Regions from separate parts of the Rhizobium sp. BR 362 genome, predicted to be linked through region 4. Evidence: predicted binding sites of a transcription regulator. Region 4 holds the regulator's gene; each other region holds the start of a gene.

Region 1 (7,228 bases), on a different contig from region 4:
TAAACGTTCTAGCGATTAGATGCTTAATTGTGCTTGAGCCTGTAAGGTAAGGTGATAAATGCAGCGGAATGATCTCGGCGACCTGAACGTTTTCCTCGCCGTCGCGGAGCCTCACGCGCCACGGCGCGATTGGCCCAGTCACAGTCATCGCTGAGCCAGACCGTGCGTCCCGCTCAAGTACCGTTTCCCACCGCCTTAGCTAAAGAAAGGTATTTCAGCTTCTTCGGCCAAAACGCCCGCCGTGTTTCGCCGGCAGAGATTTTGTCGTCATGCGCATTCATCGGTGCTTGTTTGGGTCGAATATTTGCTCGTTTCTTTTCCCGGCCGCTCCTCCAACATGTATTCCACCGCCCTTTTCGCACCGCCTATGGTAAGATACTGGCCACCCCCGTAAGTTTCGATCGCACTAGCAGCGCCCGCCAGGAGCTCGGATGTCTCGGCGTCATGGTAAATAAATTTTTCTCCTGGGAAACTCCACTCCCCCTTGAATCCTTAAGGCGCTGAATTACATACAAATTGTTGATCGCCCTATGGGGATTGACACAAGTCCAGGAGACGCCGGTCGCTCTTGGCGTCTCCTTGTATCCATGTTGCTTATAAGGAGGATATGGCTATGAGGACAAACCTCGATTTCTCTCCCCTGTTTCGGTCAAGCATCGGCTTCGACCGTATGTTAAACGCGCTCGAGGCCGCAAGCCGCGCCGAGATGGTCGACAACTGGCCCCCTTACGACATAGTGAAGAACGGTGAAGATGACTACCGCATCGCCATGGCTGTGGCCGGCTTCTCGCAGGACGAGCTGGCGATAACGCAGGAGCAGAACCTGCTCATCGTCTCGGGGCAAAAGGCGAATGGTGAAGAGGCTTACTATCTGCATCGTGGCATCGCCGGCCGTTCGTTCCAGCGTCGGTTCGAACTGGCCGACTACGTGAAGGTGGTGGGCGCGGGTCTGGTCAACGGTCTGCTTACGATCGATCTCAAGCTTGAAATCCCTGAGGAGATGAAGCCGCGTCAGATCGCGATCGGAACCGATGTGGCGATGCCGCAAACCAAGCAGATCGAGGCTGACAACCAGGCGGCCTAAGGCTTGCTCGACCGCAAGGCACGCACCAGGGCGCCGGGCCTCGCCCGACGCTTTTGGACAGCGCTTTGCTTGTTGAACCTACGGAAAGGAGAAAAACCATGAGTGTTCGTGACCTAATCCCCATGCGCCGCAACGATGGCGGAAAGGCTGTTGTTCGCGATGACGAACGTGATCCTTTTCTGTCTCTACATCGCGAGGTGAACCGGCTGTTCGACGACGTCTTTCGCGGCTTTGGGTCCGGCCTGACATCTTTCAGCAGCGGCTCCCAGTTCGGGGCCGGTTGGCCGAGTGTCGAGGTCTCCGACTCCAACAACCAAATTAAAGTGACGGCCGAGATGCCTGGCCTTGAGGAGAAGGACGTTGAGGTCCTGCTGGAGGACGGCGTCCTGACGCTGAAGGGCGAAAAGAAGTCGGAGACCGAAGACAAGGAAAAGCAGTTCTCCGAGCGCTATTACGGCCGCTTCGAGCGCCGAATTCCGCTGGGTGCCGAAGTCGAGGACGATCAGGTGAACGCCACGTTCAAGAACGGCGTGCTGACCGTCACCTTGCCGAAAACCGCGAAGGCGCAATCGCAGGTCAAGCGCATCACCATCAAGAGCTGATCTAACGAATGAGCGGCGGCCGGCCAGTTTGGCAGCCGCCGCCCACGTTAATGTGCAACCGACCGATAAGGAGTAATGAACGATGCTAGAGTCCCTGTCTTCGAACAACCGGACCGCTTTCGATATCGTCAATATCGTTGCCGGTCTGGTTCTGTTGCTGTCGCCCTGGCTGTTCGGCTTTACAGGCGAGCCCTCCGCCGCCTGGAATGCCTGGATCGTCGGCATTGCGATCGCGGTGATCGCAGCCGTGGCACTATATGCTTTCTATGAACCCGAGGAATGGATCAATGTGGTGCTAGGCATCTGGGCCGTGATCGCGCCATGGGCCCTCGGCTTCTCCGCAATCACAGCGGCAACCTGGGTGCATGTCATTGCCGGTATTGCGGTCGCAGTCCTGGCGGCCGGCAGCATCTGGTTTAACCATAACCATCCACTATCCACCACTTAGGAAATAAGGACGGGCCCGTCTCGGGCCCGGTTCTTTTCAACGCTTTAGGCGCCAAAACGTGAGGGAAGGTGGTATGCAAAGACCTGCGTACCGCGCGGATGGTCCTCCTATAGATCGGTGAATCCTCATGGATAAGGCCGCCGGAATGAGCACAGAGGTACGGAGTTGCCACCTTAAAGCAACTCACCGTGGCTCTAGCGTCGACGCATGCGGCAGACCATCGCCGCTTTACGAGCAGTCCACACTTCTAGCCGCCCCGCGCGGAGCAGCGCCGCATCGAACGACGCTGCCGAACAATCCCTAGTTTGGTATAGGCGGATCGTACCGCCAAGAGTTACAGAGAAGCGGTGCGCTGGGGTCGCATCGGATGCCTGTTCGGCCTAGCCTTCCAGGGCAACATGACGGCTGGCATTCCTGCCTCGAGGCATGCGGCTATGAACGCCTCCCGCGCTAAGACCGCGGGAACAACGCCATTGATTGCGCCGCGGCAGTTCTTGACCGCCCGCTCGTGGCGCTCGCCATTGCGCAAAGGCCACTCGTTCTCCAAAAAATCCAATGCGTCATAGACGCCCGTGAAAGTGCGCTCCAGGCCACACTGGAGCCGGATGGTTACCGGCCGGGTCCAAGGGACATCGTTCAGCGGCATATTTTTCCTCCTTTCATGCCACCAATGTTCGCCTGAAATTGATATTGTGCGAGCTCACCGCTCCTTCAAGATCCTGCGCGTAGACGTGAGCGATGAAAGAGTGCGGCCGGCTTATCTCTGCCGATTCGGGCTTCCATACGAAGCCGAGCTAGAGCAATCCGGGCTTCTTGTTGCGCGCTCGTCATCCTAACGGACGGCGAGCGCCGAAGCGCGTTTTAGTGCACGGAATGACTGATCATGTGGTAAGGATGGACTGCCTTGAACTGCGAGATCATCGCAGTTGCCTGTTGCAGTACGCGCGCGGCATTTTCGGGTTCGTCGCGGGCGAGTTCATCGGCATTGACGCGGATTGCCTCTGCCATATTGGCCGAAAGTGCGGCAAAGTGCCTGTTGCCGTCGAAAAGGGCTTCGCGTGCCGTACCCTCCAGGGTGCGGGCGATGTCGACGAAGACCTCTTCCCGTTCCTCGATGCTGAGGTCTTTGATAAATTCGATTTTTTCTTTCATATCGATCTCACTCCGAACAGACGTGCGATAGTAACCGAGCTCATCAAGCCTCGGCTAGCTAACAGCTAGGAATGCGAAAATCTGGATTCAAGTCCCATTGCCGCTTGACTCGCCGCCGGACAACTCCTCCGCAACGACATGGCTGCGCGAACGCGACCACAGGCTTTTCAGAATTGGAATGTGGTAGCGGACGCCGGTTCCTTACACGCCAGTGTCCCTACCCCAATTACGAGCGAAGTTGCGGGCTAAAAAGGGGAGTTTGTTGCCCCTTTTCATTGGTTTAGCAGTCGTCACTCTAGAGTGCTAATTTTTTCGTTTTCTCCTCTTGAAATCGAAAATTCCGGAAACCAGATCATTTCGCGCAAGGCGCTCGTGTGAGGTTTTGCACCCGCCCGGACTGGTTATCCGGTCCGGACAGGGGAACAACATCGTCATCGTTTATGTACTGGAGGAAAGCATGTCGTTCCGACCGCTTCATGATCGCATTCTCGTCCGCCGCGTCCAGTCTGAAGAAAAGACAAAAGGTGGCATCATCATCCCCGACACTGCCAAGGAGAAACCGCAGGAGGGCGAAGTCATTGCCGTCGGTGCCGGCGCACGCAATGAGGCCGGACAAATCCAGCCGCTCGATGTCAAGGCCGGCGATCGGATTCTCTTCGGAAAATGGTCCGGCACCGAGATCAAGATCGACAATGAAGATCTGCTGATCATGAAGGAAAGCGACGTCTTGGGCATCATTGATGCCAAGGCAGCCGAGAAAGAGGCGGCCTGAAACGGCGCAGGGCAAATTTTCACCAGTCAAACCAAGCTGCCTAACGAGGAGTGAAGATATGGCTGCTAAAGACGTCAAATTCAACATCGACGCTCGTGAACGTATGCTGCGGGGCGTCGACATCCTTGCCAATGCGGTCAAGGTGACGCTCGGTCCGAAGGGCCGCAACGTGGTCATCGATAAGTCCTTCGGCGCTCCGCGCATCACCAAGGATGGCGTCACCGTCGCCAAGGAGGTCGAGCTGGAAGACAAGTTCGAGAACATGGGCGCACAGATGCTGCGTGAAGTCGCCTCCAAAACAAATGATCTTGCCGGCGACGGGACGACGACTGCGACGGTGCTTGCTCAGGCCATCGTTCGCGAAGGCGCCAAGGCCGTTGCCTCCGGCATGAACCCGATGGACCTGAAGCGCGGCATCGATCTTGCAGTCGACGCCGTCGTCAAGGAACTGAAGACCAATGCACGCAAGATATCCAACAATTCCGAAATCGCTCAGGTTGGCACCATTTCTGCCAATGGCGATCCAGAGATTGGGCGGTATCTCGCTGAAGCGGTGCAGAAAGTCGGCAACGAAGGCGTCATCACCGTTGAAGAAGCAAAGACCGCCGAGACCGAACTCGAAGTCGTGGAAGGCATGCAGTTCGACCGCGGTTATCTCAGCCCGTATTTTGTAACAAACGCCGAAAAGATGCGGGTCGAATTCGAGGAACCGTACATTCTCATTCATGAGAAGAAGCTGTCGAATCTGCAGTCGATGCTGCCGGTTCTCGAAGCGGTCGTACAGTCCGGCAAGCCGCTTTTGATCATTGCCGAAGATGTCGAAGGCGAAGCACTCGCAACGCTCGTCGTCAACAAGCTGCGCGGCGGTTTGAAAATCGCGGCTGTCAAGGCTCCTGGCTTCGGCGATCGCCGCAAGGCGATGCTGGAAGACATTGCCATCCTGACGGGCGGCACCGTCATTTCCGAAGATCTCGGCATCAAGCTGGAAAACGTCACGCTCAATATGCTGGGACGGTCCAAGAAGGTGTCGATCGAAAAGGAGAATACGACGATCATTGATGGCGTCGGTTCGAAATCGGAGATTGATGGCCGGGTTTCCCAGATCAAAGCCCAAATCGAGGAAACCACGTCGGACTACGACCGCGAGAAGTTGCAGGAACGTCTTGCCAAACTCGCCGGTGGTGTCGCGGTCATCCGCGTCGGCGGCTCGACCGAAGTGGAGGTGAAGGAAAAGAAGGACCGCGTCGATGATGCACTGCACGCAACCCGTGCGGCCATTGAAGAGGGCATTCTTCCGGGAGGCGGTGTGGCGCTGCTGCGCGCCATCAAATCGCTGGACAATCTCACGACCGAAAACGACGACCAGCGCGTTGGTGTCGATATCGTCCGCCGCGCCATTGAAGCACCGGTTCGGCAGATCGCCGAGAATGCCGGTGCCGAAGGCTCGATCATCGTAGGAAAATTGCGCGAAAAAGCCGATTTTTCGTTCGGCTGGAACGCTCAGACCAACGAATTTGGGGATCTTTATGCTCAAGGCGTCATCGACCCCGTCAAGGTCGTGCGTACCGCGCTTCAGGATGCAGCCTCGGTCGCCGGTCTGCTGGTAACGACGGAAGCTATGATCGCCGAGAAGCCAAAGAAGGAAACCGCACCTGCTTTGCCGGCAGGGGCTGGGATGGATTTCTAAGGGGCTATGGTCCGCCCGCTTCGGTGGGCGGACCTTACCCCGCAACGAACGGGATGAAAAACCATAATAATCATCTTCTGCAAGGAGGCGAACGCGATGCGAAAGGTAAACGACACGAATTCCGTATCTCAACAAGCTGCCACGGCAGCGATCAGCGCCGGACATCTGCTGCACCCAGCAATGCACTTCGGTCACCCGCGTGAGGTTCTGACGAACGAAAACATCAGCAAGGATGAGAAGCGAGCAATCCTTGCCTCATGGGCGTCCGACATATCCGCGATCGAATCCATACCGGCCCTTCGGCGTTATCCCGGGATGAGCGAGATCGTCTCCTACGACGAAATCCTTGCGGCCCTGAAAGCGTTGGACGGCGACGATCAAAGCCACGCGACGCAAAATTCATCCCCCTCCATCGACACCAAAAAGACGAACCGCCGAAGACTACAAGTACGTCAATCGGTCGGCTTCGGCCTGTGCAGCTATTGGAAAGGAGGACGTGCCAGACAACCGTTCGAGATTTAGAAGCTCCATCTGTGCCCCTGCGTGCTTTTAGGGACGCGGGCATGGTTTTTGCCGACGACTCTTTGCTTCTCCAGGAGGTTTTGCCGATGAAGATCGCTCAGATCGCACCGCTCGCCGAAAGTGTTCCACCGAAACTGTACGGGGGAACCGAGCGTATTGTCTCCTATCTAACTGAAGAACTCGTCCGCCAAGGCCACGATGTCACACTATTTGCTAGTGGTGATTCCGTTACCAGCGCAGAACTGGTGCCGTGCTCGGGCGTCGCGCTCAGGCTCGACCCCACCGTGAAGGATCCCCTACCGCACCAGGTGATCATGTTGGAGGAAGTCCGCCAGCGGGCGCGCGAATTCGACGTGCTGCATTTCCATATCGATCTCATGCATTTCCCGCTCATTAGGGAGTTTGCAGACCGAACCGTGACAACGCTGCATGGGCGTCTTGACCTGCCAGATCTGCGTCCGATCTACAGGGCTTTCCCCGATCTTCCGCTGGTGTCCATCTCTAACGACCAGCGTCGCCCAATGCCGCCCGTCAACTGGTCGGGAACAGTTTATCACGGCTTGCCCCTCGATCTGCTTCCCTTCACAGAAAAACCAGCCGGAAACTATCTCGCCTTCCTCGGCCGAATTTCTCCGGAAAAGCGCCCGGATCGCGCCATCCGAATTGCCGCTAAGATGGGAATGCCGCTGAGGATTGCGGCCAAAATAGACAATGCCGACAAGGCCTATTGGGAAACCGTGATCAAGCCGATGGTGAAAAACCAACCGAATGTAGAATTCGTTGGTGAGATTAACGAGCATCAGAAGGCAGCCTTCCTTGGCAATGCGGGCGCCCTGCTCTTCCCGATTGACTGGCCTGAGCCCTTCGGTCTCGTCATGATAGAGGCAATGGCGTGTGGCACACCCGTTATTGCTTTCCGTTGCGGTTCCGCTCCCGAAGTAATCGATGAGGGCATCTCCGG
Region 2 (7,228 bases), on a different contig from region 4:
TTGACCGGGTCGACGATGCCCATGGAGATCATGTCGCCATAGACGCCCGTCTGAGCGTTGTAACCCCAGTTGTCTTCGTTCTTGTCGAGGATCTTGCCGACAACGATGGAGGCTTCATCACCAGCGTTTTCAGCGATCTGGCGGCACGGAGCCTGCAGAGCGCGGCGGATGATGTTGATGCCAGCTTCCTGGTCGTCGTTTTCACCCTTGGCGGTGATCTTGACGGAGGAGCGCAGCAGAGCCGTGCCGCCGCCCGGTACGATGCCTTCCTGAACAGCAGCGCGCGTCGCGTTGAGGGCGTCGTCGATGCGGTCTTTCTTTTCCTTCACTTCGACTTCCGTCGAACCGCCAACGCGGATAACGGCAACGCCGCCAGCGAGCTTGGCAAGACGTTCCTGCAGCTTTTCGCGATCGTAGTCGGAGGTGGTTTCTTCGATCTGAGCCTTGATCTGGGCAACGCGGCCTTCGATGTCGGACTTGGCGCCCGAACCGTCGACGATCGTGGTGTTTTCCTTGGAGATCGAGACCTTCTTGGCGCGGCCGAGCATGTCGAGGGTGACAGATTCGAGCTTGATGCCGAGATCTTCGGAGATGACAGTGCCGCCCGTCAGGATGGCGATGTCTTCCAGCATGGCCTTGCGGCGATCGCCGAAGCCCGGAGCCTTGACGGCAGCAATCTTCAGACCACCGCGCAGCTTGTTGACGACGAGCGTTGCGAGAGCTTCGCCTTCGACGTCTTCAGCGATGATGAGGAGCGGCTTGCCGGTCTGAACGACGGCTTCGAGAACCGGAAGCATTGCCTGCAGGTTCGAGAGCTTCTTCTCGTGCAGGAGGATGAACGCGTCTTCGAGGTCGGCGATCATCTTTTCCGGGTTGGTGACGAAGTAGGGGCTGAGATAGCCGCGGTCGAACTGCATGCCTTCGACGACTTCGAGTTCGGTTTCGGCGGTCTTGGCTTCTTCAACGGTGATGACGCCTTCGTTGCCGACCTTCTGCATGGCTTCAGCAATATCGAGACCGATCTGCTTTTCGCCGTTTGCCGAAATCGTGCCGACCTGTGCGACTTCTTCCGAGGTGTTGATCTTCTTGGCCTTGGCCTGGAGATCCTTGACGACTTCAGCAACGGCGAGGTCGATGCCGCGCTTCAGGTCCATCGGGTTCATGCCGGCTGCAACAGCCTTGGCACCTTCGCGAACGATGGCCTGGGCGAGAACGGTTGCGGTCGTCGTGCCGTCGCCGGCGATGTCGTTGGTCTTCGAAGCAACTTCGCGGACCATCTGTGCGCCCATGTTTTCGAACTTGTCTTCGAGTTCGATTTCCTTGGCGACCGTGACGCCGTCCTTGGTGATGCGCGGAGCGCCGAAGGACTTGTCGATAACGACGTTACGACCCTTCGGGCCGAGCGTGACCTTCACTGCGTCAGCGAGGATGTCGACGCCACGAAGCATCTTTTCGCGGGCGCTGCGGCCGAATTTTACTTCTTTAGCTGCCATGTTTGAAACTCCTGAATTCGCGTTGTCCGGGTTTATGGCCCGTCAGCTTTATCGGAAAAGGGAAACCGGCCGGATTAGCCGATGATGCCCATGATGTCGGCTTCCTTCATGATCAGAAGGTCTTCGCCGTTGAGCTTGACTTCGGTGCCGGACCACTTGCCGAACAGAACGCGATCGCCAACCTTGACGTCGAGTGCTACGACCTTGCCGGATTCATCGCGGGCGCCAGAGCCAACGGCGACGATTTCGCCTTCCTGCGGCTTTTCCTTGGCGGTGTCCGGAATGATGATGCCACCCTTGGTCTTTTCTTCCGACTCGACGCGACGAACGACGACACGGTCATGAAGGGGGCGGAAATTGGTGCTTGCCATTGTCTAATCCCTCGATCAAATGACATTCACGGATCAGCGGCGGATCCGTATGGGGCTTTGTTAGCACTCCGCCTCGGCGAGTGCTAGCGACGGTGATTTAGGGGTGGCTCCTGGACGAGTCAAGAACAGCACTGTGAATTTTTTGCGGCGCTGTTCGGCTTCTTCGCGGATGATTAACAGGGCAGACCAATCCTGTCTCACATGCCCGTCGTAAAAGCGCCTTCCCCCTTGGGGTCCATTGAGCCGAAGATCGCCGGCTTTTACCCCAGTTTGCCGCTTGAGCTTTGTGCAATGCAAAAACCCGAGCTCTGCTCTTGTAATTTGCCGGACGGTTTGCGATGTCAGCCCGTGATTTCTTTCACCACGAGGACTGCATGGGCAAGCGTATCGAAAGCTTCCGCGAGATCGGCAAACTTTATGACGTGGCGCTCTGTGACGTCTGGGGGGTGCTGCATAACGGCGTCTCCGTCTACAACGACGCGCCGGTGGCGCTGGAAGCTGCACGCGCCGAAGGGCTGACGGTCGTCCTCATCACCAATTCTCCCCGCATAGCGCCGAAGGTGGTCCAGCAGTTGCGGGAGATCGGCGTTCCCGACAGCGCCTATGACCGGATCGTCACCTCCGGCGACGTCACCCGCCGCCTGATTGCCGAGGGCCCGAAAAAGGTATTTCTGCTCGGTCCCGAGCGCGACATCGCCATCATCGAGGGGCTGGATGTCGTGCGCGTTGAGGCCGAAGAGGCCGAAAGCATCGTCTGCACCGGCTTTTTCGATGACGAAACCGAGACTCCAGACGACTATACCGACATGCTGAGGGCCTGGTCGGCCCGTAAGGTGCCGCTGATCTGCGCCAATCCCGATCTCGTTGTCGAGCGTGGCCACCGCATGATCCCCTGCGCCGGCGCCATGGCCGCTTATTACGATCGGCTCGGCGGCGAGACGCGGATCGCCGGAAAACCGCATCAGCCGATCTACGATGCCTCGATTACCGCTGCCCGCGAAGTGCGCGGCGAATTCCCGTTGTCGCGCGTTGTCGCGATCGGTGACGGCATGCCGACCGACGTGCGCGGCGCGCTCGATTACGGCCTCGATCTTCTATATGTAAGCCATGGCATTCATGCTCGCGAATATGTCGTCGACGGTCACACCGACGAGGCAGCGCTTGGCGCGTTTCTGGCGCGCGAACAGGCCTCGCCGAAGTGGTGGATGCCGCGCCTTGTCTGAGAGAGTGGTAGCCGATGACCGTTTTCCACCGCAATGAGACCCGAGAGCCGCTGCCGGACAATCTGAAAGGCGGTGTCATTGCCATCGGTAATTTCGACGGCGTGCATCGCGGCCATCAATCCGTGCTCGATCGTGCGCTGGAGATCGCCGGGGAGCGCGGCGTGCCCGCGCTGGTGCTGACCTTCGAGCCGCATCCGCGAACCGTCTTCAAGCCCGATCATCCGGTTTTCCGCCTTACGCCGGCGCCGCTGAAGGCGCGGCTCCTCGAGGCGATCGGCTTCAATGCCGTCATCGAATATCCCTTCGACCGGGCTTTTTCGCAGCGATCCGCCGATGAATTCGTCCATTCTATTCTGATCGACTGGCTGCATGCATCCGAAGTCGTCACCGGCTTCGATTTCCATTTCGGCCATGACCGCCAGGGCGGCCCGGCCTTCCTGATGAACGCCGGCAGCAAAAACGGCTTCGGCGTCACGCTAATCGACGCTTACCGCGATGAAAATGCCGAAGTGGTCTCGTCAAGCCGCATCCGGGAATTGCTGGTGGAAGGCGATGTGGCGGAGGCCGCAGGCCTGCTCGGCTATCGCTACACCATCGAGGCGGAAGTGATCGGCGGCGAAAAGCTCGGTCGCTCGCTCGGCTTCCCGACGGCCAATATGCGGTTGCCACCCGAAGCGCGGTTAAAAGCCGGCATCTATGCCGTGCGCTTCCGCGCCGCCGATGGCGTCATTCGCGATGCTGTCGCCAGTTATGGCCGGCGCCCGACGGTGACCGACAATGGCGCGCCGCTGCTCGAAACCTTCGTTTTCGACTTCAGCGGCGATCTCTATGGCCAGATCTGCTCCGTCTCCTTCTTCGGCTACCTCCGGCCCGAACTGAAGTTCGACGGCCTCGATCCCCTGGTGGCACAGATCAGGAAGGACGAAGAGGAAGCGAGGGCGCTGCTTGCCGGCGTCCGCCCACTCGGTGAGATCGACCGGTTCATCGCCTTTTCTTGAACGCCACGCTTGCACGGGCAGCAGCGTAGGCCTGATTGGGCCGGCTCCGATCGGCTTTTCTATGCCTTCCGGCGGCTGATCCCTCTTTCTTTCCATGCAAAAAGCGCCTATGAACCGCCAACCATGACCCAATTTCGGCTGAGCCCATCGATACGAATTATTGGCCCGGCCTTCCGCGCGCTGTAAGCTGCCGGAAGGTCCGGGTTTTGGGCGCCTGTTCCCGAGGCGCTTTCCGCCGCCGAAAAATCCCCATATGGCTGCGCCTTTCCGGCGCAAAATGCCCGAGACGCCGAGGCAATTGTCAGAACAATGACCGATACCGCTGAAAAGATCGACTATTCGAAAACCCTTTACCTGCCCGAGACTGACTTTCCGATGCGCGCCGGCCTGCCGCAGAAGGAGCCGGAGCTCGTCAAGCGCTGGCAGGAAATGGATCTCTATAAGAAGCTGCGCACTTCGGCCGCCGGACGCGAAAAATTCGTGCTGCATGACGGCCCTCCTTATGCCAATGGCAACATCCATATCGGCCACGCGCTGAATAAGATCCTCAAGGATGTCATCACCCGTTCGTTCCAGATGCGCGGCTATGACAGCAATTATGTTCCGGGCTGGGACTGCCACGGCCTGCCGATCGAATGGAAGATCGAGGAAAAATACCGCGAGAAGGGGAAGAACAAGGACGAGGTCCCCGTCAACGAATTCCGCCAGGAATGCCGCGACTTCGCCGCCGGCTGGATCAAGGTCCAGTCCGAGGAGTTCAGGCGCCTCGGCATCACCGGCGATTTCGACAATCCCTATCTGACGATGAACTTCCATGCCGAATCCCGCATTGCCGGCGAGCTCCTGAAGATCGCCCGCAGCGGACAGCTTTATCGCGGCTCCAAGCCGATCATGTGGTCCGTGGTTGAGCGTACGGCGCTGGCGGAAGCTGAAGTCGAATATGCTGATGTCGAGAGCGATGCGATCTGGGTGAAATTCCCGGTCGTCGAAGGTCCGGCTGCACTTGCCGATGCTTTCGTCGTCATCTGGACCACAACGCCGTGGACGATCCCCGGCAATCGGGCGATCTCCTATTCGTCGCGGGTGTCCTACGGCCTCTATGAAGTGACCGAGGCCGTCAATGATTTTGGCCCGCGTCCGGGCGAAAAGCTGATCTTTGCCGACAAGCTTGCCGAAGAATCCTTCGCCAAGGCAAAGCTGCAGTTCAAGCGCCTGGGCGACGTGACCGCCGATGACCTCGCCGCGAGCATCTGCGCCCATCCCCTGGCTTCGCTCGGCTACGACTTCAAAGTTCCGCTGCTCGACGGCGATCATGTCACCGACGATGCCGGTACTGGCTTCGTGCACACCGCTCCCAGCCATGGCCGTGAGGACTTTGACGCCTGGACGAGCCATGCCCGCCAGATTGAAGCGCGTGGGATCTCCACGCGCATCCCGTTCCCGGTCGATGATGCCGGCTTCTACACCGCCGATGCCCCCGGCTTCGAGGGCGGCCGCGTCATGGACGACAACGGCAAGAAGGGCAATGCCAACGAGCTGGTCACCAAGGCCCTGATCGAGACGAACACGCTTTTCGCGCGCGGACGGCTGAAGCATTCCTATCCGCATTCTTGGCGCTCGAAGAAGCCGGTCATCTTCCGCAACACGCCGCAATGGTTCGTCTATATGGACAAGGACCTTGCCGACGGCACGACGCTGCGCTCGCGCGCCCTGAAGGCGATCGACGACACGCGCTTCGTGCCATCAGCCGGCCAGAACCGCCTGCGCGCCATGATCGAGCAGCGCCCGGATTGGGTTCTGTCGCGCCAGCGCGCCTGGGGCGTGCCGATCTGCATCTTCGTGGACGAAGAAGGTCAGATCCTGCGTGACGACGGCGTCGATGCCCGCATTCTGGAAGCTTTCGACAAGGAAGGCGCCGATGCCTGGTTCGCCGAAGGCGCGCGCGAGCGCTTCCTCGGCGAAAAGGCCAATGAGCCCTGGACGCAGGTCATGGATATCCTCGACGTCTGGTTCGACTCGGGCTCGACCCACACCTTCACGCTGGAGGACCGTCCGGATCTGAAGTGGCCGGCCGACATCTATCTCGAAGGCTCGGACCAGCATCGCGGCTGGTTCCATTCGTCGCTGCTCGAAAGCGCCGCGACGCGTGGCCGCGCGCCCTACAATGCGGTCATCACCCATGGCTTCACCATGGATGAGAAGGGCGAGAAGATGTCCAAGTCCAAGGGCAACGTCGTTGCGCCTCAGGACGTGATGAAGGATGCCGGCGCGGATATCCTGCGTCTCTGGGTCATGACCACCGATTACTGGGAAGACCAGCGTCTCGGCAAGGCCATCATCCAGACCAACATCGATGCCTATCGCAAGCTGCGCAACACGATCCGCTGGATGCTCGGCACTCTGGCGCATGACAAGGGCGAAGTCATCGCCCATGCCGATATGCCGGAGCTGGAGCAGCTCATGCTGCACCGTCTTGCGGAGCTCGATGAACTCGTACGCGAAAGCTATGACGCCTTCGACTTCAAGCGCATCGCCCGTGCGCTCATCGATTTTGCCAATGTCGAGCTTTCGGCATTCTATTTCGATGTCCGCAAGGATGCGCTTTATTGTGATGCGCCCTCGAGCCTGCGCCGCCGCGCCGCGCTTGCTGTCATCCGCACGATCTTCGATTGCATGGTGACCTGGCTTGCGCCGATGCTGCCGTTCACGACGGAGGAAGCGTGGCTCTCGCGCAATCCACAGGCGGTCTCGGTGCATCTCGAACAGTTCGTCACCGTTCCCGGCGAATGGAAGAACGAGGCCTTGGCCGAGAAGTGGAGGAAGATCCGCGCCGTGCGCAGCGTCGTCACCGGCGCGCTCGAAATCGAGCGCAAGGACAAGCGCATCGGCTCCTCACTGGAAGCAGCGCCCGTCGTCTATATTGCCGATCCAGAGCTGCTGAAGGTGCTGGAAGGTCACGATTTCGCGGAAATCTGCATCACCTCCGATATCGCCATCCATGGCGGCGAAGGCCCCGCGGATGCGTTCCGCCTGGATGATGCCGCCAAGGTGAGTGTCGTGCCGAAGCTCGCCGAAGGCCGCAAGTGCGCCCGCTCCTGGCGCATCACCACGGATGTCGGTTCCGATCCGGAATATCCCGATGT
Region 3 (7,228 bases), on a different contig from region 4:
AATGCCGAGCGGACCGAGAAACGGCCCCATATAGACGCCGTACGGCGCACCATCGTTTCGGTTCAATCCCTGCTCGCTGCCTTTCTCGTCCTGGCCTCTTGGTGGGACATTCGCGCGGGGGACGAGCCTGGACGTAAAGGCGAGATAGGTCGGCATGCCGAACATGATTTGGCGCTCCGGATCGACGGCGACGCTGCCCCAGTTGAAGGTCCCGAAATTGCCGGGGTAGATGATCGATCCCTGCAGCGAGGGCGGCGTGTAACGGCCCTCATATTTGTATCGGTGGAACGCGATGCGGCAGGCGAGCTGATCGAACAGCGTAACCCCCCACATGTCCTTTTCCTGCAGCGGCGAGGGTGAGAAGGTCAGATCCGAAATGGGCTGCGTCGGAGCGGTATGATCCTCGGGAATGGCGCCGCCGGGTGCCGGTATCTCTTTAAACGGAATGAGCGGCGCGCCGGTGCGCCGGTCGAGCACATAAATGTCACCCTGCTTGGTGGAAGCGACAAGCGCGGGCACCACGGTGCCATCGGTTTTCGTCATATCGAAAAGCACGGGCTGGGCCGGAACGTCCATGTCCCAGAGGTCGTGGTGGACGAATTGCTGCACCCATTTGAGCTGGCCGGTATTGATGTCCAGCGCGACGACAGAGGAGGAGAAGCGCTCGACATTAGCACTCCGGCCCATGCCGAGCTGATCGGGAACCTGATTGCCGAGCGGAACATAGACCAAGCCGAGGGCCTGATCGGCGCTGAACACCGACCAGCTATTGGGAGAGTTGGTGGTGTAGGTCTGCCCGGCCGGCAAGGGTGTGGTTTGATCCGGATTGCCGGAATCCCAATTCCAGATCAGCGCGCCGGTGTTGATATCGAAGGCGCGGATGACGCCGGATTGCTCTTGAGTGGAATAGTTGTCGTTGACAGCCCCGCCGATGATCAATTTACCCGCCACCGCAACGGGAGGCGAGGTCGAGTAGTAGTATCCAGCCGGGTTATACTTCATTCCGGCCTCGAGATGGAGCACACCCTTGTCGGCGAAGCTCGTGCAGATATTGCCATTGGCGGCATCGAGCGCGATCAGACGCGCGTCTGACGTCGGCAGATAGACGCGCTCGGCGCATGGGGCTCCCGCGGTTGCCGTCTGATCGCGATAGTAGGTGACGCCGCGGCATGTCTGATGCTGCCGATCGGGGTTCATTCCCGAACGCGGGTCGAATTTCCATTTCTCTTTGCCGGTCTGCGCATCGAGTGCGATCGCCAGATTGTGCGGCGTGCACAGGTAAAGGGTGTTGCCGACTTTAAGCGGCGTTACCTGATAGGTCGTCTCCCCGACATCGTCAGGGCGCTTTACGTCGCCGGTCTCGTATCGCCAGACTTCCTTCAGATTGGCGACGTTCTGCACATTGATCTGATCGAGCGGCGAATAGCGCTGGCCGAAGGGTGTCCGGCCGTATTGATGCCATTCGCCATTCGGTACGTCGCCACCCATCGGCGCATTGGCGGCAACGGTGGTCGGCAGATCGCCGGAACGATCGTGCGGATCGGTGGTCATCGAATAGATGGCCACCAGGATGGAAACGATCAATGGTATGGCAAGCGGCCAGGGATTTGCGGCGTAGTCGACACCGGCCGGGCTGCGGAAACCCAGCGGACGTCTGATCCAGGGAGTGAGCAGCCAAAGGCCGATCAGAATGATGAGGCCGCCGCGCGGACCAAGCTGCCACCAATCGAAGCCCACTTCCCATATCGCCCAGACAAGCGCGACGAGCACGAGGATCGCGTAGAGCCAAAGGGCAGCCACTTTGCGCATGAATACCAATATCGCGGTGACGATGAACATGAGGCCGGCGACGAGATAGAAGAAACTGCCGCCGAGCATGACGAGCCAAAGTCCGCCACCGCCAAGGAATAAGCCAATAATCGCCAGAAGTACGGATGTTATCAGAATGGCCATGATTTACTCCAGTATCTATCCGCCTGTCGGCGGTTGATCGAGCACATGCGACGATGTCGGCCACAATCCCCTTGGGATTACGGCCGGCGAAGCTGAAACTCGTCAGAGTAAGGATTGGAACGAAATCGATTGGAGTTGCCGATTTTGGATCGATCCATGGAGACCTCCAAAACAAAATCGTGAGTTGAACGTGGGGCTGGAGGAAATGTTCCCGGCAAACAAGCAGCCGCGGTGAGGCTTGGCGTCGCAGGCTGAGAATGGCGAGATCACCCGAATTGATTAACGAACGTAGTTAATTTTTTAATAATTTTGTGTTTACTCATGGAACTAAGCGCGGGACTAATCGTTTCCGCGCCGCACCGGAGGAAACATGATGAATTTCAAAATCGTCACCGCTCAGTCCGAAGTGGAAACCGAGGACACCGGAACCTATCCGGATGGCATGATGGAGCACAATCGCATCGACTTTTCCTCGAACCGCGAGAAGCGTCACCGCAGATCTCACGAGCGCGATTATGGTGCCGCCAAAGAACTTGCGCCCATTCCGGTCGGCTTGGTGTAAGCCGACCGTTCCTTGATGCCTCGATCGATTGAGGATAGGCCGCCGCAACGGTGGTCGTGACGGCGTTTGCTATAGCCCGCCGTCAGATGTACAGCGCCGCCATTTTACGCCAGGCACCGGCCCGATGGGCACGCCCACCCCAGACATGCAATTGATGGTCGACCTGTTTGTCGACGAGTAGCTGGCTCAGGTGGCGGTTGTTGTCGAGGAAGGGATCGGCGTCACCGATGGTGAGAACGATGTCGATCTGCCGCAGCCTATCGAGCTGCCATTCGCAGGCAAGCCCTGGAAGGAAGTGCGTCGGCGTGTGGAAATAGACATTGTCGTCATAGTAGCCCTCGAACAGGTCGCCGAAGGATTCGACCTTCATCGTCAGATCATAGCGGCCTGAAAAGGCGACGAGCTTGCGAAAGAGGTGAGGGTGGCGAAAGACGAGGCTGGCGGCCTGGAAAGCCCCAAGGCTGCAGCCGTGCACGATGGTACAGTCATGGGGGTTCTTCTGCGCCATCAGCGGCAGAACTTCATTTAGAATATATTCCTCGAAGGCGGCATGCCGGCGAATGCGTTCGGCCGGATGGTGCCGGGATCCATAGAAGGTTTCGGTGGCGAGACCCTCGATGCAATAGAGCTGGAGATGACCGGCCAGCAATTTGTCGGCAAGGCTGGCGACGATGCCGAGCTGCTCATATTCCCAGAAGCGCCCTTCCCTGGTCGGAAACACCAACACCTTGGCGCCGGCATGGCCGAACACCAATAGCTCCATGTCTCGATGCAGGCGCTCGCTATACCAGCGCAGGTATTCCCGATTCATGGCACCTAAAAAATCGTTCGACTTTTTCGCGAAGCACCGCATGTTGCTCGATGCTGCCAACATAGTCGAAATGACCGGCGTCCAGGATGAAGATTTCGTTAAATTTTGGCAGCGCGTTCGCGACAGCGAACTGGCAGGGCGGCGCTACGGCGGGATCAAAGAGGGCCGGAGCCACGAGCATCGGTACCTTGATGCGGGCCGCCGCGTTCGCGGCATCGAACAGGCGCAAGGTTTCAAGCACGCTTGCATGCGTCTTCTGGTATTCCTGGACGGATTGCGCGCTGCCGATCGTCGGCAAGCTCAGCCATAGCGATCGGTGCCCAAAGGTCGGCACCACGAGATGCCCGCGATCGATCCGGCTATCGAAGGGGATCGCCAGCGCCCCGATGCCGCCGCCGAAGCTGATGCCGCTATAGCCGATATGTCCCGTAAGCCAGGGATAGAGGGAAACAAGCGTCGAGACGGCGAGCCAGAGATCGTCCACGCAGCCGCCGATAATATAGGAAGCGGGTTTTTCGATACCGTAAAGCACATGCCCGCCGGGATCGGCCGGAATAGGCGGATGAGCGCTGAGGGACAGGCCGCGAGAGCAGGGAAACAGTATGGCCGTGTCTTTCACCGGCAAATCGAAGTCGGGCTGATCCCGGCCGCCATAGCCGTGGCCTACGACCAGACCGCGCCGCACAGCCCCAGTGCGGGGAAGAAGCAGCCAGCCGCGGATATTAAACGCGCCGGTCGATGTGTAGGTGATGTCGAGAACATGCCAGTCGCGATGCCGGATTTGGCTGCGGCGGAGTTTCGGCTGGGGATCGACCGCGATCGCGCGCCGGTACCGCTCGGTCCAAAAATCATCGAAACCAGAGACCTCCTCGGGGGGCTCGATTGCCAGAAGCTGCTCAAGCTGCATGCCATAGGTTGGATCGAAGGCGAAGGGATGTGTCTTTGGAACGCTCATGTGATGCTTGTCCCGTGAAAGGATCGGCGACGCAAGACCGGAACGTCCGTCGTGCCGACAAAACTGCGTCATCTGCGGCGGCCTTGGGGCTGCCAAGCATCGGGCCATTGAATCGTATCCATGGTTCTTTCGATCGTATTGGCAGTCGGAGGTGCAGAGTGCTAAAATTCGCTCATGTCCTTGAAAACGTGGTTTCCGGAACCAGATCAAGTTTCGCCGGAGGCCGGAGGGCTTCGGCACCTATCCGGGCATTCGTCCGGTCCGGTCAGGGGGCATTGATCATCATCGTTTGCTATGGAGGAGAACATGACGTTCCGACCGCTTCACGATCGCATTCTCGTTCGCCGCGTCGAGTCCGAAGAAAAGACCAAGGGCGGCATCATCATTCCGGACACCGCCAAGGAGAAGCCGCAGGAGGGCGAAGTCATTGCCGTCGGTGCTGGCGCACGCAATGAGGCCGGACAAATCCAGCCGCTCGATGTCAAGGCGGGCGACCGCATCCTTTTCGGGAAATGGTCCGGCACCGAGATCAAGATCGACAATGAAGATCTGCTGATCATGAAGGAAAGCGATGTGCTGGGCATAATCGATGTCCAGGCGGCAGACGAGAAGGCTGCCTGAGGCGTCCCTTCTTTCAAGCATCAAGTCAAAACTGTGCTGCCTATGGAGGAGTAAAAAATGGCTGCCAAAGAAGTCAAATTTCACACCGATGCTCGTGAACGCATGCTGAAGGGGGTGGATATTCTCGCCAATGCGGTCAAGGTGACACTCGGTCCGAAGGGCCGCAATGTCGTCATCGACAAGTCCTTCGGCGCTCCGCGCATCACCAAGGATGGCGTCACCGTCGCCAAGGAAGTCGAGCTGGAAGACAAGTTCGAAAACATGGGCGCACAGATGCTGCGTGAAGTCGCCTCCAGAACCAGCGATATCGCTGGCGATGGCACGACGACCGCCACCGTTCTCGCCCAGGCCATCGTTCGCGAAGGCGCCAAGGCGGTCGCCTCAGGCATGAACCCGATGGACCTGAAGCGCGGCATCGACCTTGCCGTCGATGCCGTCGTCAAGGAACTGAAGACCAACGCCCGCAAGATATCCAACAATTCCGAAATCGTTCAGGTCGGCACCATCTCCGCCAATGGCGATCCGGAAATCGGACACTTCCTCGCCGAAGCGATGGAAAAGGTCGGTAATGAAGGCGTCATCACCGTTGAAGAAGCCAAGACCGCCGAAACCGAACTCGAAGTCGTCGAAGGCATGCAGTTCGACCGTGGCTATCTCAGCCCTTATTTCGTCACCAATCAGGACAAGATGCGGGCGGAACTGGAAGAGCCCTATATTCTGATCCACGAGAAGAAGCTTTCGAACCTTCAAGCCATGCTGCCGATCCTGGAAGCTGTGGTGCAATCGAGCAAGCCGCTTCTGATCATCGCCGAAGATGTCGAAGGCGAAGCGCTCGCGACACTCGTCGTCAACAAGCTGCGCGGTGGCCTGAAGATCGCGGCCGTCAAGGCTCCGGGCTTCGGCGATCGCCGCAAGGCCATGCTGGAAGACATCGCCATCCTGACGGGCGGCACTGTCATCTCCGAAGATCTCGGCATCAAGCTCGAGAACGTCACGCTCAACATGCTTGGCCGTTCCAAGAAGGTGATGATCGAGAAGGAGAACACCACCATCATCGATGGTGCCGGGTCGAAGGGCGAAATCGAGGGGCGTGTGACGCAGATCCGTGCTCAGATCGAGGAAACCACCTCGGACTACGACCGCGAGAAGTTGCAGGAACGTCTTGCCAAGCTCGCTGGCGGCGTTGCTGTCATCCGTGTCGGCGGCTCGACCGAAATCGAAGTGAAGGAAAAGAAGGATCGCGTCGACGATGCGCTGCATGCGACGCGTGCGGCCGTCGAGGAAGGTATCCTGCCGGGCGGCGGGGTGGCGCTGCTGCGCGCCGTCAAAACGCTCGACGGGCTCAAGACCGAAAATGACGACCAACGCGTCGGTGTCGAGATCGTCCGCCGAGCGATCGAAGCGCCTGTCCGCCAGATTGCCGAGAATTCCGGCGCCGAGGGCTCCATCATCGTCGGCAAACTGCGCGAAAACGCCGATTTTTCGTTCGGCTGGAACGCCCAGACCAACGAATATGGCGATCTCTACGCCATGGGTGTTATCGACCCCGCCAAGGTGGTGCGCACGGCATTGCAGGATGCCGCATCGATCGCGGGGCTGTTGGTGACGACGGAAGCGATGATTGCCGAGAAGCCGAAGAAGGAATCCGCGCCGGCCTTACCTCCGGGCGCCGGAATGGACTTCTGAGGGTTTCGATGGTGGCCCGCCCGCTCGGGCGGGCCATTGTCGCTAGAGATTGGGAGGGAGCTCGAACCACCCATCGGGCCATCCGGGCCAAACCTAAACGAAGCTAGTTGCTTCCATCATTTTTGCGCGCTTTTGCGTTGTCATTGCTGGATGACGACATCGTTTTGCCGTCAGGCTGCTGACCAAAATATGTTCCGCCGAGATGGCCCCCGGCGCTGGTGTTCTTTACTTGTCGCTCGGCTCGCTTCTGGAGCTTATGAACGTCGGTTTTGCTCATTTTGGTCTCCGTTCTTCAAGTCGTACACTTGAACAACCGAGTCAGACAGCTTGGGTTCCTCAGATTTTTGACACCGGATCTTCATACCGAGGCTCTCAGTCAACTTCGAACGACTGATGGCGTCGGCAATACGGCAGCCTCATCCCCTATTAGTCGGCGCCGAAAAACGCCAAGCGCGTCAGCGCCGTATAGTGCGATTCCGACACCATAAGGGCGACGAAGACAAGTACCAGCACCGGCGGCACCAGGATGGCGTAAATCAACGCCAGCCGCTCCCAGGCCATGTGCATGAAAACGGCAACGATCAGCCCCGCCTTCAGCATCATGAACAGCAGGATCAGAAACCATCTGAGATAGCCCTGG
Region 4 (7,228 bases):
AAAAAAGCAATTTTTGGGCCAGTTGGAATTTTGCGGATTTTTCATAACGAAGAACGCGGATTCCCAAAAAGAGGAAGGGGAGTTTCGCGTCCGCCATGGCATTATCGGCCAATCTTTTCCTGCGCCAAAGCCAAAGCCTGGTGATGACACCGCAACTGATGCAATCCATCCAGTTGCTGCAGATGACGCATTTTGAGCTCACCCAATTCATCGCCCAGGAAGTCGAGAAAAATCCGCTGCTCGAATTTGCGTCAAATGACGAGGATATAGGCAGCAATGGCGAGCGCGAGGCCAAGGACGAAAGGTTCGATGCGGCGGATGAAGGCCACAGCGACGATGACCGCAACAGCGGCGATCTCGCCAGCGACTGGTACGAGAGCGAAAATACCGGCCATGCCGACCGGCTGAGCGACGAGCTCGACACCAATTTCAGCAATGTCTTCCCCGACGACGGCAGCCCGCAGCGCGCGGATGCGCCGGAGCTGCTCAGCCAGTGGAAATCCATGCCAGGCGGCGAAGCCGGCGACAGCTACGATCTCGACGATTTCGTCGCCGGCCAGATTTCGCTGCGCGACCACCTGAACGAACAGATTCCCTTCTCTCTGCCCAGCATGGCCGACCGGCTGATTGCCCAGCATCTCGTCGACCAGCTCGACGATGCCGGCTATCTGCAGGCCGATTTGAGCGAAACCGCGGAGCGCCTCGGCGCCAGCGTTGCGGATATCGAGCGTGTGCTCGGGGCATTGCAATTGCTCGACCCGCCGGGCGTCTTTGCCCGTTCTCTCAGCGAGTGTCTGGCAATTCAGCTTCGCCAGAAGGATCGTTTCGATCCGGCCATGGAACGGCTGATCCAGAATCTCGAACTTCTCGCCCGGCGCGATTTCGCGACGTTGAAGCGGCTCTGCGGTGTCGACGAGGAAGATCTGCTCGATATGATGGCGGAGATCCGCCAGTTGAACCCGAAACCGGGCAGCGGCTTCGAGACCGGCATATCCGAGGCGATCATGCCCGATATCGTGGTGCGCCCGTCCTCGGACGGAGGCTGGCTGGTGGAGCTTAATCCGGATACGCTGCCGCGCGTGCTGGTCAGCCAGTCCTATTTCGCCTCTGTTTCCAAGACGAGCCAGGATCACGCCTTCCTGTCGGAATGCCTGCAAAACGCCAATTGGCTGACACGCAGCCTCGATCAGCGCGCCAAGACGATCATGAAGGTCGCGAGCGAGATCGTCCGACAGCAGGATGCCTTCCTCGTGCACGGCGTCGATCATTTGCGGCCGCTCAATCTGAAGACCGTGGCGGACGCCATCAAGATGCATGAGTCGACCGTCAGCCGCGTGACCTCGAACAAATACATGCTGACGCCGCGTGGCCTGTTCGAGCTCAAATACTTCTTCACCGTCTCGATCAGTGCCGTCGAGGGTGGTGACAGCCATTCGGCCGAGGCCGTGCGTCACAAGATCCGTATGCTGATCTCGCAGGAGAGCCCCGACGCGGTGCTGTCAGACGACGACATCGTCGATACACTAAAAAAGGGCGGCATAGATCTTGCTCGCCGTACGGTTGCAAAATACCGTGAAGCGATGAACATCCCTTCCTCGGTGCAAAGGCGCCGGGAGAAGCGCGCGCTGGCAAAAGTAGCCGGCTTTTAGCAATTGCCCAGCCTCAACCGCAGACTGCGAATGTCCTAACAGATCCTTAAGATTCAGTTGACTTTCCGATGTGGCGGAGCTAGAAGCCCGCCGCAATCGGTGCAGGACATCACTGCCATGAACTTATCCCCACCATCCCCAGGGCGCCTGACAAACGCAATTTGTCTTTGACTGCGTGAAGTGCTTGGATGAGCTTGAGGCTTGGCGTAAACTGGCGCGCCCAATAACCGCTACAAGAAGGGAAACTCCATGAGTGTGCGTGTCTCCGGGAAACATATGGAAATTGGCGACTCCTTCCGCCAACGGATTGAAGACCAGATCGGTATGGCCGTGACGAAATACTTCGACGGGGGGTATTCAGGCCAAGTGACGGTACAGAAATCCAGTTCCCGCTTCGCAGCCGATTGCAAACTTCATCTCGACAGTGGCGTTGTCCTGCATGCCGCCGGAGAGGCGATGGATCCACAATTGGCGTTCGACGCGGCCTCCGAGCGCATTGAAAAGCGCTTGCGCCGCTACAAGCGTAAACTCAAGGATCACCAAGCCGGCAACCACACCAATGGCCTCGCTGAAGTCGCCTATACTGTCATGGACGGTGTTCCAGACGACGAAGACGAGGTCCCTGCCGATTTCGCGCCGGCGATCGTCGCCGAAAGCACGAAACAGCTAAAGACCATGTCGGTCGCGACCGCCGTGATGGCGCTCGACATGACCGACGAGCCGCTGCTGCTTTTCCGCAGCCCCGGCAAGGAACATCTGAATATCGTTTACCGTCGCCAGGACGGCAACATTGGCTGGATCGACGCAGCCAATATCAAAGGCTGAGAAAAGAAGATGAGCGACGGCCCCGGGCTGTAACAGCCGGCCGCCGCTCCTCCGTCATCGGATCTCGGCGACACGAAGGATAAAGAGAATGGCATTGGCAGATTTGCTGCACCAAGATGCGATCATCCCCGCCTTGAGGGCAAATTCCAAAAAACAACTGCTTCAGGAGCTGGCAGCCAAAGCCTCCAAATTGACCGGACTGCCCGAGCGCGAGATTTTCGACGTCGTGCTGCAGCGGGAGCGTCTCGGCTCCACCGGCGTCGGCAACGGCATTGCCATTCCGCACGGCAAGCTCACCAGCATCAAATCCATCATCGGTATTTTCGCGCGCCTGGAAGCGCCGGTCGACTTTGAGGCGCTGGACGACCAGCCCGTTGACCTCGTCTTCCTGCTGCTCGCCCCCGAGGGCGCCGGCGCCGACCATCTGAAGGCGCTGTCGCGCATTGCGCGCGTGCTGCGCGACCAGGATCTCGTCGCCAAGCTGCGTGCCACCGAATCCGCCTCGGCGATCTACGCCTTCCTCAACGAGGAGCAGGCGTCCAACGCGGCCTAGAGCAATTCCAGGAAAAGTGCGAAGCGGTTTTTCGTCCGGAATTGTGCAAAAAAACAAAGGGTTAGAACGGGAAAGCGAATCGTTGAAACGCTTGACCACTCTAGCGGCCCAACGCGAGTTAAACGCTCATGAAAAGAGCCGGATGACGTTGTCATCCGGCTCTTTTCTTTGATACATGACTTGAAGATCAGGCGTCTTTTTCGTCGAACGGGCTGTTGGCGCCCGGTTCGGAAATCTCGGCCACCTTCGGGCCGCCCTTGGCAACGCCAACCATCGCCGGACGCAGAACACGCTCGCCAATGACGAAGCCGGCCTGCACCACCTGCACGACCGTATTGTTCGGTACTTCGGTGTTCGGCACCTCGAACATCGCCTGATGGAAGTTGGGATCGAACTTCTGGCCGACCGGCTCGATCTGGCGGACACCGTGGCGCTCCAAGGCCGACAGCATGGAGCGCTCCGTCATTTCCACGCCTTCGATCAGCGTCTTCAGGCCGGCATCGGCTTCGGCGCGGGCTTCGGCCGGAATGGCTTCCAGCGTGCGGCGCAGATTGTCCGCTACGGCCAGCATGTCGCGGGCGAAGCTTGCGACGGAATAGGACTTGGCGTCCTTAACGTCACGCTCGGTGCGACGGCGCAAGTTGTCCATCTCGGCGGCAAGGCGCAGATAGCGGTCGCGCAGATCGCTGTTTTCAGCCTTAAGCAGCTCGACCGGATCCGGCTGCGCAGGCTCGGCCGCATCAGCGGTTTCGGCAGCCTCTTGCGCAAAGCCCGCGGGATTGTCAGTCGCCGTGGCGTCAGGTCCGGTCTTCGTTGTTTCGTCAGTCATGACGGTCTCCGAATTGCTTTGTCTTTTGAATGTGCCCGATATCGAGGTTTGGCCGGAAAAAATCAAGGCTTTGTCGTCAAGAACCGGCATTTCCCGGCAATCCGGCCATATTTGCCCGAATACCAATTGGGTGAAAACGCCTCCTCCGTTGAGGCTTCTACTATCGAAGAGCCTTTCCAGGTATAGTCGGGCCGTTTTCAACACGACATGAGGTGCATCCATGTCCAGCAGCCAGTCTCATTCGGGCAAATGTTTCTGCGGCGCAGTGGAAATCGCGGTCAGTGGCGAGCCGGTGGCGATGGGTTATTGCCATTGCGACTCCTGCCGGGAGTGGTCGGCCGGGCCGGTCAACGCCTTTTCGCTTTGGCCGCCGGAAGCCGTGCACGTCACCAAGGGGGCCGATCACATCGGCAGTTATCAGAGAAGCGAAAAGAGCCTGCGCAAATGGTGCAAGATTTGCGGCGGCCATCTGTTGACCGAGCATCCCTTGTGGGGCGTGACCGATGTCTACGCCGCTATCATTCCAACCCTCGATTTTCAGCCGATGCTTCATGTCAACTACGAGAACACCGTGCTGCACCTGAGGGACGGCCTGCCGAAACAAAAGGACATGCCGGCGGAGATGGGCGGATCGGGAACCCTGCTGCCTGACTAAACGATCTTTCAATAGAGCTGCCCGCTCTGCGGAGGGCCTTCGTCAAATCCCCGGCCGCGACAGCCTTGAGATCAGTTGGGCGGTATAGTCCACCATCGGCACGATGCGGGCGTAATTCAGCCGCGTCGGGCCGATGACGCCCACGGCGCCGACAATGCGGTCGTCATCATCGCGATAGGGCGCGACGATCAGCGAGGAGCCGGAGAGCGAAAAGAGCTTGTTTTCCGAGCCGATGAAGATACGCACGCCCGGCCCGCTTTCGGCCAGGTTCAGGATCTCGATCAGGCTGTCCTTCTTTTCGAGATCGTCGAACAACAGCCGTAGCCGGTCCAGATCTTCGGCACCGCCGACTTCGGCCAGCAGATTGGCACGGCCGCGCACGATGAGTTGCGTCGGCTTGCCGTCATCCCCGTCGCCGGACCAGACCGCGATCCCACGTTCCACGAGCTCGCGCGACAAAATATCGAGTTCCTGACGCACACTCTCTTTCAACGTCTGCAACTGACGGCGCAGTTCCGGCAGCGTCTGGCCGGTCATGTGGGCGTTGAGAAAGTTCGCCGCTTCCGTAAGCTGCGAAGAGGTAACGCCGGCCGGCAATTCGATGATGCGGTTTTCCACCTGATCGTGATCGCCGACGAGCACGGCGAGCGCCTTTGTGGGCTCCAGGCGGATGAATTCGACATGTTTCAGCACCGGATCGCTCTTCGAGGTGATCACCAGTCCGGCGCCGCGCGAGATACCCGAAAGCATGCGGCTAGCTTCGGTCATGACCGATTCCATCGGCTGGTCGCGATTGCTGCCGCGCACCTGGCGGTCGATGGTCGCGCGGTCTTCCGCTGAGAGATCGCCGACCTGCATGAAGGCGTCGACGAAGAAGCGCAATCCAAGCTGCGTCGGCAGGCGGCCGGCGCTGATATGCGGCGAATAGATGAGACCGAGTTCTTCCAGATCGCTCATGACGTTGCGCACGGAGGCCGGCGACAGAGACATGGGCAGCAAGCGCGAGAGATTGCGCGATCCCAGCGGTTCACCATTCTCCAGATAACCTTCGACGATACGGCGGAAGATTTCCTTCGAGCGTTCGTCCAGCGCTGCAATGGCATCCGAAACCGACGATGTCGTGAACCCCATTTCGCCGTCAAATCCGTTCTGTTGAGCCTTAGTCAAAATATAATCATTCAGTTAGCAATGGCAAAAGGGAAAAATGTCAAGGCTGCCGCAACAAAGCCCTCCGACCTGCTTTTCCTTTGCAAAAGCCGCCGGTGGATCGTAGAAGCGGTCAATAAACGTTCAGGAGAGTAGAATGCGGCCTTCAGGCAGAAAAACCGACCAGATGCGCAAAGTGTCATTTGAGCGCAATTTTTCCAAGCACGCAGAAGGCTCGTGCCTGGTCAAATTCGGCGACACGCATGTGCTTTGCACGGCGAGCCTCGAAGAAAAGACGCCGCCATGGCTGCGCAACAGCGGCAAGGGCTGGATCACGGCCGAATACGGCATGCTGCCGCGTGCCACCGGCGAACGCATGAAGCGCGAAGCCGCCTCAGGCAAGCAGGGCGGCCGCACGCAGGAGATCCAGCGCCTCATCGGCCGCTCGCTGCGCGCTGTCGTCGACTTACAGGCGCTGGGTGAACGCCAGATTACGCTCGACTGCGACGTCATCCAGGCCGATGGCGGCACCCGCACGGCCTCGATCACCGGCGCCTGGATCGCGCTCTACGACTGCCTGAAGTGGATGGAAAGCCGCAACATGATCAAGACGGACCGTGTCCTGAAGGATCATATCGCCGCCGTTTCCTGCGGCATCTTTGCCGGCCAGCCGGTGATCGACCTCGACTATCTCGAGGATTCATCCGCCGAGACCGACGCGAATTTTGTCATGACCGGCGCGGGCGGCATCGTCGAGATCCAAGGCACGGCCGAAGGCACGCCCTTCAGCGAAGAAGAATTCACAACCCTGATGCACCTCGCCAAAAACGGCATTGCCGAACTGGTGGAGCTGCAGAAGCAGGCGATTGCCTGAGGATATCAGCAAATGCGGAGCGTGCAGCTTGCCCCTCATCCGGCCCCTGAGTTTATCGAAGGGCGGCCACCTTCTCCCCGTCTCGACGGGGAGAAGGGGCAAGACGCACCTGCCGTCATCCCTCAGCTTCATGGGAATCGGGAGGCGTCCATATATGAGGTCGTCCCCTCTCCCCGCGAGCGCGGAGAGGGCTAGGGTGAGGGGCTAACTCGATGAGCAATGCGATAATCGAAAGTGTCCTCGAAACCGCTCTTTATGCGGACGATCTCGATGCAGCCGAGGCCTTCTATGGCGGCATTCTCGGACTGCCGAAGATTTCGCGCGGGGGCAACCGCCATGTCTTTTATCGCTGCGGGCCGGGCGTGCTGCTGATCTTCAACAGCGAGGAAACCGTTAAGCCGCACGAGCCGGGCGCCCTGCCCGTGCCACCGCATGGCACGAAAGGACACGGCCATATCTGCTTCCGGGTCAGCGGCAACGATATCGAGGCGATGGCTCAGAAGCTGAAGGCTGCCGGGATCGACATCGAAGCTGATTTTCACTGGCCGAACGGCGGCCGCTCGATCTATTTCCGCGATCCGGCCGGCAACAGCCTGGAATGCGCCGAACCCCGCATCTGGGGCCTATGACAGGACAGGATATGCGCAAACTTGATACCAAGACCATCGTCGTCGCCAGCCACAATGCCGGCAAGATC

The links. The regulator HrcA, encoded in region 4, represses chaperone genes, less so after heat shock. The targets are predictions, from matches to a motif close to GTTAGCACTCNCNNNNNGNGAGTGCTAAC.
Region 1: the regulator HrcA is predicted to act here: its motif matches at 3,566-3,594, upstream of groES (co-chaperone GroES).
Region 2: the regulator HrcA is predicted to act here: its motif matches at 1,924-1,952, upstream of groES (co-chaperone GroES).
Region 3: the regulator HrcA is predicted to act here: its motif matches at 4,419-4,447, upstream of groES (co-chaperone GroES).

Annotation. Positions count from the first base shown of each region.
Region 1 is NZ_JARWGH010000026.1:25,267-32,494, forward strand. Features, by position in the region: gene QDY28_RS23390 (Hsp20 family protein) at 614-1,084, shown strand; gene QDY28_RS23395 (Hsp20/alpha crystallin family protein) at 1,183-1,686, shown strand; gene QDY28_RS23400 (SPW repeat protein) at 1,769-2,134, shown strand; gene QDY28_RS23405 (DUF982 domain-containing protein) at 2,469-2,780, opposite strand; gene QDY28_RS23410 (hypothetical protein) at 2,996-3,286, opposite strand; gene groES (co-chaperone GroES) at 3,744-4,058, shown strand; gene groL (chaperonin GroEL) at 4,117-5,745, shown strand; gene QDY28_RS23425 (hypothetical protein) at 5,842-6,267, shown strand; gene QDY28_RS23430 (glycosyltransferase family 4 protein) at 6,354-7,228, shown strand, end outside.
Region 2 is NZ_JARWGH010000003.1:36,845-44,072, forward strand. Features, by position in the region: gene groL (chaperonin GroEL) at 1-1,493, opposite strand, end outside; gene groES (co-chaperone GroES) at 1,568-1,864, opposite strand; gene QDY28_RS04555 (TIGR01459 family HAD-type hydrolase) at 2,239-3,087, shown strand; gene QDY28_RS04560 (bifunctional riboflavin kinase/FAD synthetase) at 3,102-4,085, shown strand; gene ileS (isoleucine--tRNA ligase) at 4,395-7,228, shown strand, end outside.
Region 3 is NZ_JARWGH010000050.1:5,878-13,105, reverse strand. Features, by position in the region: gene QDY28_RS28820 (glucose/quinate/shikimate family membrane-bound PQQ-dependent dehydrogenase) at 1-1,953, opposite strand, end outside; gene QDY28_RS28815 (hypothetical protein) at 2,324-2,515, shown strand; gene QDY28_RS28810 (esterase family protein) at 2,598-3,326, opposite strand; gene QDY28_RS28805 (acetylxylan esterase) at 3,298-4,281, opposite strand; gene groES (co-chaperone GroES) at 4,588-4,902, shown strand; gene groL (chaperonin GroEL) at 4,960-6,588, shown strand; gene QDY28_RS28790 (hypothetical protein) at 6,692-6,865, opposite strand; gene QDY28_RS28785 (cytochrome C oxidase subunit IV family protein) at 7,015-7,228, opposite strand, start outside.
Region 4 is NZ_JARWGH010000004.1:280,433-287,660, reverse strand. Features, by position in the region: gene rpoN (RNA polymerase factor sigma-54) at 96-1,649, shown strand; gene hpf (ribosome hibernation-promoting factor, HPF/YfiA family) at 1,899-2,474, shown strand; gene ptsN (PTS IIA-like nitrogen regulatory protein PtsN) at 2,563-3,027, shown strand; gene grpE (nucleotide exchange factor GrpE) at 3,215-3,856, opposite strand; gene QDY28_RS07960 (GFA family protein) at 4,077-4,511, shown strand; gene hrcA (heat-inducible transcriptional repressor HrcA) at 4,554-5,642, opposite strand; gene rph (ribonuclease PH) at 5,815-6,531, shown strand; gene QDY28_RS07945 (VOC family protein) at 6,744-7,160, shown strand; gene rdgB (RdgB/HAM1 family non-canonical purine NTP pyrophosphatase) at 7,172-7,228, shown strand, end outside.